3 regions of the Kaistia nematophila genome follow, and region 3 is predicted to be linked to each of the others. Evidence: riboswitches for the same ligand, from Rfam matches in the RefSeq annotation. Region 3 holds a riboswitch; each other region holds the start of a gene.
The links. A riboswitch is a leader RNA that binds a small molecule or an ion and turns the genes downstream of it on or off. The one in region 3 is predicted to bind cobalamin.

Region 1 (3,263 bases), on a different contig from region 3:
ACGTCGAGCCCGATTTCCTCCTGCCAGCGGATCGCCGCCTCGGTCTCATGGCACAGGAACGCCTCATAGGCGGTGTCGTCCAGGGCGCCCTTGGCATGCGCGGCGCGCGCCTTGCGCACCTCTGACGTCTGCGGGAAGGAGCCGATCGTCGTCGTCGGGAAGGCCGGCAGGTCGAGCACGCCCTGCTGCAGCGCGTGCCGCTCGACAAACGGGCTCGCCCGCCGCGCTTGCTCGGCGGTGACGGCGGCGGAGCGGGCCGCCACGGCGGCGTCATGAACCCGGGGCGACGTCGAACGCGTGCCGACGGCAAGCACCGAGGCGGCGATCTCGGCGGCGACGCTCTCGCGCCCGCCCGCCAGCGCCCGGCCGAGGCTCGCCAGTTCGCCCATCTTCTGGACGGAGAAGGCCAGCCAGCTCTTCAGCTCGGCGTCGAGTTCGGTTTCCTGTTCCAGGTCGATCGGCACATGCAGCAGCGAACAGGACGAAGCGATCTGGATATGATCCGAACCCCGGCGCGCCACCACCGGCTCCAGCCGGTCGAGCAGGGTGGCGAGATTGGCGCGCCAGATGTTGCGGCCGTCGATGACACCAAGCGACAGCACGAGCCCGCGCGGCGCCTTCGCCAGCACGGCATCGAGCTGCTCCGGCGCGCGAACGAGATCGAGATGCAGGCCCGCGACGGGCAGCTCCAGCGCGGTGTCGAGATTGTCGCCGAGCGCGCCGAAATAGGGGGTGAGCATCAGCTTCAGCTTGGGCAGCGCATAGGCGAACATGCCGTAGGCGACGCGGAGCGCCTGCCGGCTCTTGTCGTCGAGGTCGAGGACGAGGCAGGGCTCGTCAATCTGCACCCATTCGGCGCCGTTCGCCGCCAGCCGGCGCAGCATCTCGACATAGGCCGGCAGCAGGCCGGGCAGCAGCGACAGCGGATCGAGCGAGGCATCCTTGCTCTTGCCGAGTTTCAGATAGCTGACGGGACCGAGCAGCACCGGCCGCGTCTCGTAGCCGAGCGCCTTCGCCTCCAGATATTCGTCAAGCGGCTTGGTCGCGGCGAGGCTGAAGCGCTGCCCGGCCGTGAATTCCGGCACCATGTAGTGGTAGTTGGTGTCGAACCACTTCGTCATTTCGAGCGCCGGCACGCCCTGCCCCGCGCCGTGATGATGATGCCCGCAATCCGCATGCGCGCCATCGCCCTGGCTGCCGCGCGCCATGGCGAAATAGGTGTCGAGCGGCACCGGGCCGCCGGTCCAGCCATAGATCTCCGGGATCGCCCCGACCATGAGGCTGGTGTCGAGCACATGGTCATAGAGCGAGAAATCGTTCGACGGGATGTTGGTGACGCCGAGCGCATGCTGGCGCGCCCAGTTGGAGGCGCGAAGCGCGGCGGCGCTGGCGAGCAGGTCATCGGAGCGGCTCTTGCCGGACCAGTAGCTTTCGAGGGCAGACTTGAGCTCGCGGCGCGGACCGATCCGCGGCGTACCGAGCGTGCTGACAGGCAGCGTGGAAGGAGAAGGAGACATCGGCTTACCCCAAATGTTTGGGGGCAAAGGCCGAGCGGACGCATGCGTAGAATCCCGGCGCGAAGAACGGCGGGCGCAAGCGCACCACCGGGACACCCCGCCCAGGGACGTTATGAGGTCGCGGCAGGTCTCCTGGCTCGCGGGTCGCCGCCCCGGCCCGGCCTTCCCGAAGCTCTCGCTTCAGTGACACGGAATGGACCCGGGCTCGCCGCTCACAGTTGCGGGGGCAGCTCCGGCATTGCCCGCCCCTTCGGACAGACGCACCGGATTCCCTCTTAGCCCTGGCGCCGCGCAGACGGCCCAGGGAACCACGACGCCCGACTCCTAGGCGTCGTGCCGCCCTCCGTCAAGCGGGATATAAAGATATCCTTATATCAACATGAGGCCTATTCGAACGCCGCCGCATAGATCTCCGGCTTGAAGCCGGCCAGCAGGCGACCGTCGCCGAGATCGAGGATCGGCCGCTTGATCATCGAGGGCTGCGCCTGCATCAGGCCGATCGCCTTGCTGGCGTCGAGATCCTGCTTGTCGGCGTCTTCGAGCTTGCGGAACGTCGTTCCCGCCCGGTTCAGCACCGTCTCCCAGCCCAGCTCGCCGACCCAGCGATCGAGATGGGCGCGATCGATGCCCTCGGCCTTGTAATCATGGAACGCATAGGAAATGCCATTGGCATCAAGCCACTGCCGGGCTTTCTTCATCGTGTCGCAGTTCTTGATGCCGTAGATCGTGACCGTCACGCCGTCTTTCTCCTGTGAGGCAGGCTGGCTGGATCCAGCCGCCCGCGATTCCCTGCGCCGATCATAGCGGCTGCCACGCCAGACATGCAGATCCGGCCTCCGCGAAGGCCGCGTGCAAGACGCCGCAGCGCAATCTGCATGCGGCCATGCGCCCTGCCGGGCGGCGTTGACGGGCCGTCGAGCCGACGAATATAGCTAGCCTTCATTATAATTAATTTGGATTCACACTTGCTTCTTCAAAGGCTTCCGGTCGCCCGGCAATTTGCGGAACCGCGCTCCGGACAGGCTCCATCCGGAGCATCCCAGCGCACGTCCGCCAGACTGTCCCGTCTGGGGCTGCTGCTTGCCCTGACGACGGCGCTCGGCGGCTGCGTCGTCGTCGGGCCGGATGTCGAGAAGCCGACAGTCTCGCTGCCGATGAAATGGAGCGCCGGCTCCGCGGTCAAGCCGTCGAAGCCGCCGGAGCTGTCGCAATGGTGGCAACACCTCGGCGACCCGATGCTCGATGATCTGGTGAACGAGGCCGTCGCCGGCAATCTCGACGTCGCCACCGCCAAGGCCAGCATCCGCGAAGCGCGCGCCAGCTACCGCCAGACGGTCGGCACGCTTCTGCCGTCGGCCAATGGCAGCGGCGCCGCCACGCGCAGCAAGAGCAATGGCGACGTCTCCAGCCAGTTCCAGGCCGGGCTCGACGCCAGCTGGGAGCTCGACCTCTTCGGCGGCAACAAGCGCGCCGTCGAGGCGGCCCGCTATGGCATGGATGCGGCCGAGGAAGAATTGCGCGCGGCTCTGCTCACCATGATCGGCGACGTCGCCAGCAACTATGTCACCGCCCGCGGCTACCAGGCCCGCATCGCGCTCGCCAGGCGCACGGCGGCATCGCAGCGCGAGACGGCGGCGATCACCCGCAACAAATTCGAGGCCGGCGGCGCCACCGCCGCCGACGTCGCAACGGCCGAGGGCCAGGCCAGCAGCACCGAGGCCGGCATCCCGTCGCTCGAAGCCGCCT
Region 2 (3,263 bases), on a different contig from region 3:
AGGCCGTGATGATGGCGACGCCGGCGGACCTCGAGGACTTCGCCGTCGGCTTCAGCCTCTCGGAAGGCATCGTCGCGGATGCGCCCGAGATCGAGCGGCTTGAAATCGTCGAGCAGGAGATCGGCGTCGAGCTGCGCATGTGGCTCGCCGCGTCTCGCGGCCAGGCGCTGGCGCAGCGTCGGCGCTACATGGCCGGGCCGACCGGCTGCGGCCTCTGCGGCATCGACAGCCTCGCCGAGGCGATGCGCCGTGTGCCGCCGGTCGACCAGGCCACGCGCTTCAGCGCGCGGGAGATCCGCGGCGCGCTGGCGGCGCTGGCGCCGCTGCAATTGTTGAACGGCGAGACCCATTCCATGCATGCCGCCGCTTTCGCGCTGCCGGGGAAGGGCGTCGTTGCATTGCGCGAGGATGTCGGTCGCCACAATGCGCTCGACAAGCTCTGCGGTGCGCTGGCGCGGGACGGCATCGACGGGGCGTCCGGCATGGTGATCCTGACCAGCCGCGTCTCGGTCGAGATGGTGCAGAAGACGGCCATGATCGGCGCGCCGTTGATTGTCGCCGTGTCGGCGCCGACCGCGCTCGCCGTCCGCACAGCCGAGGCCGCCGGCATCACGCTGGCGGCCATCGCGCGCGGCGACAGCTTCGAAGTCTTCACCCATCCGCATCGGATTGCCGAGGAAGTTGCAGCCCATGTCGTCTGATACGTCCGAGAAGCTCGTCTACATGGCGAACCAGATCGGCAAGTTCTTCGCCAGCCAGGGCGCGGAGAAGGCCCCTGCGGCGATCGCCGAGCATCTGCGCAAGTTCTGGGACCCCCGGATGCGGGCCGGCATTCTCGCCCATCTCGACGCCGGCGGCGCCGGGCTCGACCCGCTCGTCCGCCAGGCGGTGGAGAGATTGCGCGAGATGGCGGCGGCGCGATAGGCGCGTTCGGGCGGCCGGGAGACCGCCCGGCGATATTTATGCGGCTGCGGATCCGGGTTCGATCGTTCGAGTTATCCCCACGCCAAACCCGCGGGAACGCTACGTTTTGGCGCCCCTTGCCCTATATGGGCGGAAAACATGCGTTTTAGGTCTTTGCAAGCCGATACGGGCTTTGCTATAGCCTCGCTCACAGCAGCGGCGACGCTGTTCCGCGATAGCTCAGTTGGTAGAGCAGGTGACTGTTAATCACCGGGTCGTTGGTTCGAGTCCAACTCGCGGAGCCAAATTCGATCAAGGGGTTGGATGGATAGCCATCTAGCCCCTTGATTGTTTCCGAGCCTCGACGAGGCGAGGAAAGGGGCCGCATACGCTGTTCCGCGATAGCTCAGTTGGTAGAGCAGGTGACTGTTAATCACCGGGTCGTTGGTTCGAGTCCAACTCGCGGAGCCAGTTTTGATCAAGGGGTCGGATGGATAGCCATCCGGCCCCTTGATTGTTTTCCGCCTCGCGCTTGGCGCTCGGCGTCTCTCCCGGTTCACTGCGGACGGCAGGACGGGGTGTTGCAATCGGGCCGGCCTCTTCCACATAAAAGGACAGCCTCGAGCCTCCCGCGACGCGGGTTGATGGCGGGCTTTGAACAATCCTCCCGGGAGTGCCCGACCCGCATGGCATCCATTCGTTTCGGCAAGAAGGCGATCTCCCTCCCGCGCAGCCGCACGGCGCGCGTCGCCATCGGCGGCGGCTTCCTGCTGGGCGGCGTGCTCGGATTCCTGCCGGTGCTCGGCTTCTGGATGGTGCCGGTCGGGCTGGTGGTGCTGTCGCACGATTTTCCGCGCGTGCGGCGCCTGCGCCGGCAATCCGAAGTCGCGATCCTCCGCCGCTGGGCCCACTTTCGCAACAAGGGCACCGCCGCCGCCAAATGAGCGGCGACTTGCGCCGGAGCGGCAATCCATCTAGCGTCATTTTGCGTCGGTTCCCCCGATGGACCCAAGGTTCAGGGGGATGAAATGGGAATTCGGTACGGAAGGACCCCTAGCGGGATTCCAATGCCGAAGCTGCCCCCGCAACTGTATGCGGCGAGCGACCTCGCGATGGCCACTGGGAAACCGGGAAGGCGTCGAGGAAGCTGCGACCCGCGAGCCAGGAGACCAGCCAGCGCCTCATACCAGTCAGCCGTCGGTGGGACGGCCAAGGAGACGCTATGTCCAATCTTTCCAAGGCCGCAACGCGGTCCACGTCGATTTCCGGTGTAGAGGCGCAGGCGGGTTCCCGCATCGTCCCGGCCCTGTTCGCCGTCGCCTTCGGTCTGTTCCTGTTCATCGGCACCGGCTTCGCCGCGCCGAGCCTGATCCACAACGCGACTCACGACACCCGGCATTCCCTCGGTCTGCCCTGCCACTGACGCCATAGGGATCAACATGTTCAAGACGATCATCCTCAGCGCCTTCGGCGCGGGGCTTGCCGTGGGCATTGCGCTGTCCGTCGTTCAGGCGGTCACCACCGAGCCTCTGATCCTCCACGCCGAAACCTTCGAGAACGCCGAGCCGGCGCCGGCCGCCGCCGCCGCGCCGCACGAGCACTCGACGACCGAGGCCCATGCGCATGAGGCGGCCGCTCCCGAAGCCGCTCCGGCGCATCAGCATGACGAGGACGCGTGGTCGCCGGCGGACGGCTTCGAGCGCTCGGCCTACACGCTGCTCGCCAACCTGCTGATGGGGGTCGGCGTTTCGGCCGTTCTGCTCGGCCTGATGTCGATCCGCGGCGGCAAGATCGACGCGCGCACCGGCGTGCTCTGGGGCGTGGCCGGCTTCTTCGCCGCCTCGCTGCTGCCGTCGCTCGGCCTGTCGCCGGAGCTTCCCGGCACGGCAGCCGCCGAGGTCACCTCGCGGCAGGTCTGGTGGCTCTCGACCGTCGCTGCCTCGGCGATCGGCCTTGCGCTGATCGTTTTCAGCGGTTCGTGGCTGCTGAAGGCTGCCGGCCTTGTCATCGGCGTGCTGCCGCATGTGATCGGCGCACCGGTGCCGCCGACGCTCGAAGCCTCCTATCCGGCTGGCCTCGGCGGCGAGTTCGTCGCGGCCTCGCTGGTGGTCAGCGCGCTGCTATGGGCGCTGTCGGGCCTCTTCTCCGGCTGGCTCTATCAGCGCCTGTCCCGGACGGCCTGAGATCGTGGCACCTTCCGCGCCGCGCACGGCGCTCGTCCTCGGCGGCGCCCGCTCCGGCAAGAGCCGCTTCGCCGAGGAACTGGTGGCCCGCACCGGGTTGCCGGCCACCTACCTCGCCACCGCCGAGATCCGCGATGCTGAAATGCAGGCGCGGATTTCGGCGCATCGCGACCGGCG
Region 3 (3,263 bases):
CAGAAAAGGTTCGAAATTGCCTCGAATTCGGCAGGGCGCTGGCAGCCTTGGGTGGTATTGGCTCATCCGGCTGCTCTTTTTCTTCGCCCGGTCGCTCTGCGTGAGGCTAGTATGCGCAAGGTTCAGGCACGGACCAGAGAGAATTTGTGCTTTCGCGGGTGATTTTATGCTCGACAAACTGGCGCTTCGCGCCCCGGTCATGAAGACGGTTTCGCTGCCGCGCGGCCGCCACAGGCTGCACACCATGCCGACCAGCACGGGCTACGAGACGCGCAGCGACGCGAGCTATAGCTGGGACGGCCGCAAGCGCGGCCAGACCCCTTTCACCGTGCTTCAGCACACCGTTTCGGGCTTCGGCAACCTGCGCTATGAGCGGCGCAATTATCGCGTCGGCGCGGGCGAGACGATGCTGGTGATCGTGCCGCACAACCACTGCTATTCCGTCGAGCCGGGCACGCCCTGGGAGTTCTTCTGGATCTCGATGAACGGGCAGGAAGCGCTCCGCATCCATCGCCAGATCCTGGAAGCCACGGGGCCGATCCTGCGGCTCCGGCCCGACACCATCGACCACCTCGCCGATTGCAGCCTGCGGCTGGTCGAGGGCGGCGGCGAGACCCCCGGCGCGGCTTCGGCGATCGCCTACGAGGCGGCGACGGCGCTCTATGACGACGTGTTCGGCTCGCATGGCGCCTCGCTCGCCGACAATGGCGTCATCCAGCGCGTGATCGAGCACATCCTCGCGAATCTCGACAAGCCGCTGTCGGTGCCGGAGCTGGCCGAATTCTCCGGCTTCAGCCGGGCGCATTTCTCGCGCATGTTCGCGGCGAGCGAGGGCATGCCGCCGGCCGAGTTCGTGCTGCAGGAGCGGATGCGCCGCGCCGCCCGCCTGCTCGCCGGCCAGCAGGTCTTGTCGGTGAAGGAGGTCGCGGTGCTGTCCGGCTTCGACGATTCCAACTATTTCGCCAAGGTGTTCCGCCGCTTCTTCGGCACCAGTCCGACCGAGTTCCGCACCACCGGCATGTATGCGAGCGCCTGCTGAGGCCGGCCGCCCACCTGATTCGTTGTGAGTCAAGAATAACTACATGTTGACGGAGAAAGCCGAGAAGCGCACTACATCTGCGTGTCGAGGCTCTTTCGAGTCGCAAGATCCGGGAGTTTGAGGGAATGCCGGGACGCCCTGAAAAGGGTGAAGCCGGAGCTGCCCCCGCAACTGTGAACGGCGAGTATCTGTCCGGAGAGACCACTGGAACCGTGAGGTTCCGGGAAGGTGGGCAGAACGACGACCCGTGAGCCAGGAGACCTGCCTCGACAGATTGAAAACGTCCTCGGGCGGGGTGTCCCGGTGGAGCGCTGGAACCGTGCGGCCTTTTTCGGGCCGCGCGTTCTATTCGCTTCGGCTCGCCCCCGCTCCAACATCTGGGCTGAAGCCGATGTCACTCACGATCGATTCCGACCGCAGCGTACCCCTCGCGTCCAACCCGTCGCATTCGCCGGTTCCGGTTCCGTCCAAGGCGTCTGCCGCCGCCACGCCGGCATTTCATGTCATTCGTCGCAACGGCTCGGTGTCGCCCTTCGACGCCGCCAAGATCGCCGTCGCGCTCACCAAGGCGTTTCTCGCCGTCGAGGGCAACAGCGCCGCCGCCTCGCGCCGCGTGCACGAGATCGTCGACGACCTGACCGGCCAGATCGTCAGCGCGCTGACGCGCCGCGTCGGCTCCGATCGCGCGCTGCATATCGAGGACGTGCAGGACCAGGTCGAGCTGGCGCTGATGCGCGGCGAGCACCACAAGGTCGCCCGCGCCTATGTGCTCTATCGCGAGGAGCGCGCCCGCGCCCGCCGCACGGCCGAGGCGGCCGTTCCCGCCGGCGCGCCGCTGTTCCAGGTGCGCGGCGCCGACGGCATCCTCCGCCCGCTCGACGAGCGCCGCCTGCAGCTCGTGGTCGACGAGGCCTGCGCCGGCCTCGCCGATGTCGACGCCGCCGCGATCCTCGCCGAGACGCGCCGCAACCTCTATGACGGCATCTCGCCGGCCGAGCTGGCGCTGGCGCCGGTGATGGCGGCGCGCACGCTGGTCGAGAGCGAGCCCAACTACGCCTTTGTCAGCGCCCGCCTGCTGCTCGACATGCTGCGCGCCGAGGCCGTCTCCTTCGTCGAGGGCGTCGTGGCGCAGCCGACCCAGGCCGAGATGGCGACCCGCTATGCCGACTATTTCCCCGCCTTCATCCGCGTCGGCATCGAGCACGAGCTGGTCGATCCCGAGCTCGGCCGCTACGACCTCGCCCGCCTTGCCGCGGCGCTGAAGCCCGAACGCGACCTCAACTTCCAGTTCCTGGGCCTGCAGACCCTCTACGATCGCTATTTCCTGCAGACCGGCGGCACCCGCATCGAGCTGCCGCAGGCCTTCTTCATGCGCGTCGCCATGGGCCTGGCGCTGCGCGAGATCGACCGCGAGACGCGGGCGATCGAGTTCTACGACCTCTTGTCGTCGTTCGATTTCATGGCCTCGACGCCGACCCTGTTCAATTCCGGCACGCTGCGGCCGCAGCTTTCCTCCTGCTTCCTGACCACGGTGCCGGACGATCTCGACGGCATCTTCAAGTCGGTGAAGGACAATGCGCTGCTGGCAAAGTATTCCGGCGGCCTCGGCAATGACTGGACGCGCGTGCGCGGCCTCGGCGCCCACATCAAGGGCACGAATGGCGAGAGCCAGGGCGTGGTGCCGTTCCTGAAGGTGGCGAACGACACCGCGATCGCCGTCAATCAGGGTGGCAAGCGCAAGGGCGCCGTCTGCGCCTATCTCGAGACCTGGCATGTCGACATCGAGGAATTCCTCGATCTCCGCAAGAACACCGGCGACGACCGCCGCCGCACGCATGACATGAACACCGCCAACTGGGTGCCGGACCTGTTCATGCAGCGCGTCGCCGAGGACGGCGTCTGGACGCTGTTCTCGCCCGACGAGACGCCGGACCTGCACGACCTCTACGGCCCCGCCTTCAAGACCGCCTATGAGGGCTACGAGGCGAAGGCGAAGCGCGGCGAGATGCGCGTCCACAAGGAGGTCAAGGCGACCGACCTCTGGCGCCGCATGCTGACCATGCTGTTCGAGACCGGGCATCCCTGGATCACCTTCAAGGATCCCTGCAACATCCGCTCGCCGCAGCGCCATGCCGGCGTCGTGCACTCGTCCAATCTCTGCACCGAGATCACGCTCAACACCTCGAACGACGAGGTCGCGGTCTGCAATCTCGGCTCGATCAAC

Region 1: linked by a shared signal. The riboswitch ahead of metE (5-methyltetrahydropteroyltriglutamate--homocysteine S-methyltransferase) and the one ahead of OSH07_RS11335 (ribonucleoside-diphosphate reductase subunit alpha) in region 3 are both predicted to bind cobalamin.
Region 2: linked by a shared signal. The riboswitch ahead of OSH07_RS04635 (CbtB domain-containing protein) and the one ahead of OSH07_RS11335 (ribonucleoside-diphosphate reductase subunit alpha) in region 3 are both predicted to bind cobalamin.

Annotation. Positions count from the first base shown of each region.
Region 1 is NZ_JAPKNK010000002.1:662,822-666,084, forward strand. It holds gene metE (5-methyltetrahydropteroyltriglutamate--homocysteine S-methyltransferase) at 1-1,517, opposite strand, end outside; cobalamin riboswitch at 1,623-1,845, opposite strand; gene OSH07_RS07400 (ArsC family reductase) at 1,904-2,254, opposite strand; gene OSH07_RS07405 (efflux transporter outer membrane subunit) at 2,585-3,263, shown strand, end outside.
Region 2 is NZ_JAPKNK010000002.1:73,518-76,780, forward strand. It holds gene fdhD (formate dehydrogenase accessory sulfurtransferase FdhD) at 1-701, shown strand, start outside; gene OSH07_RS04615 (formate dehydrogenase subunit delta) at 691-924, shown strand; tRNA gene OSH07_RS04620 (tRNA-Asn) at 1,133-1,208, shown strand; tRNA gene OSH07_RS04625 (tRNA-Asn) at 1,299-1,374, shown strand; gene OSH07_RS04630 (hypothetical protein) at 1,590-1,847, shown strand; cobalamin riboswitch at 1,878-2,095, shown strand; gene OSH07_RS04635 (CbtB domain-containing protein) at 2,126-2,326, shown strand; gene OSH07_RS04640 (CbtA family protein) at 2,343-3,086, shown strand; gene cobU (bifunctional adenosylcobinamide kinase/adenosylcobinamide-phosphate guanylyltransferase) at 3,091-3,263, shown strand, end outside.
Region 3 is NZ_JAPKNK010000004.1:98,058-101,320, reverse strand. It holds gene OSH07_RS11340 (AraC family transcriptional regulator) at 167-1,039, shown strand; cobalamin riboswitch at 1,110-1,322, shown strand; gene OSH07_RS11335 (ribonucleoside-diphosphate reductase subunit alpha) at 1,431-3,263, shown strand, end outside.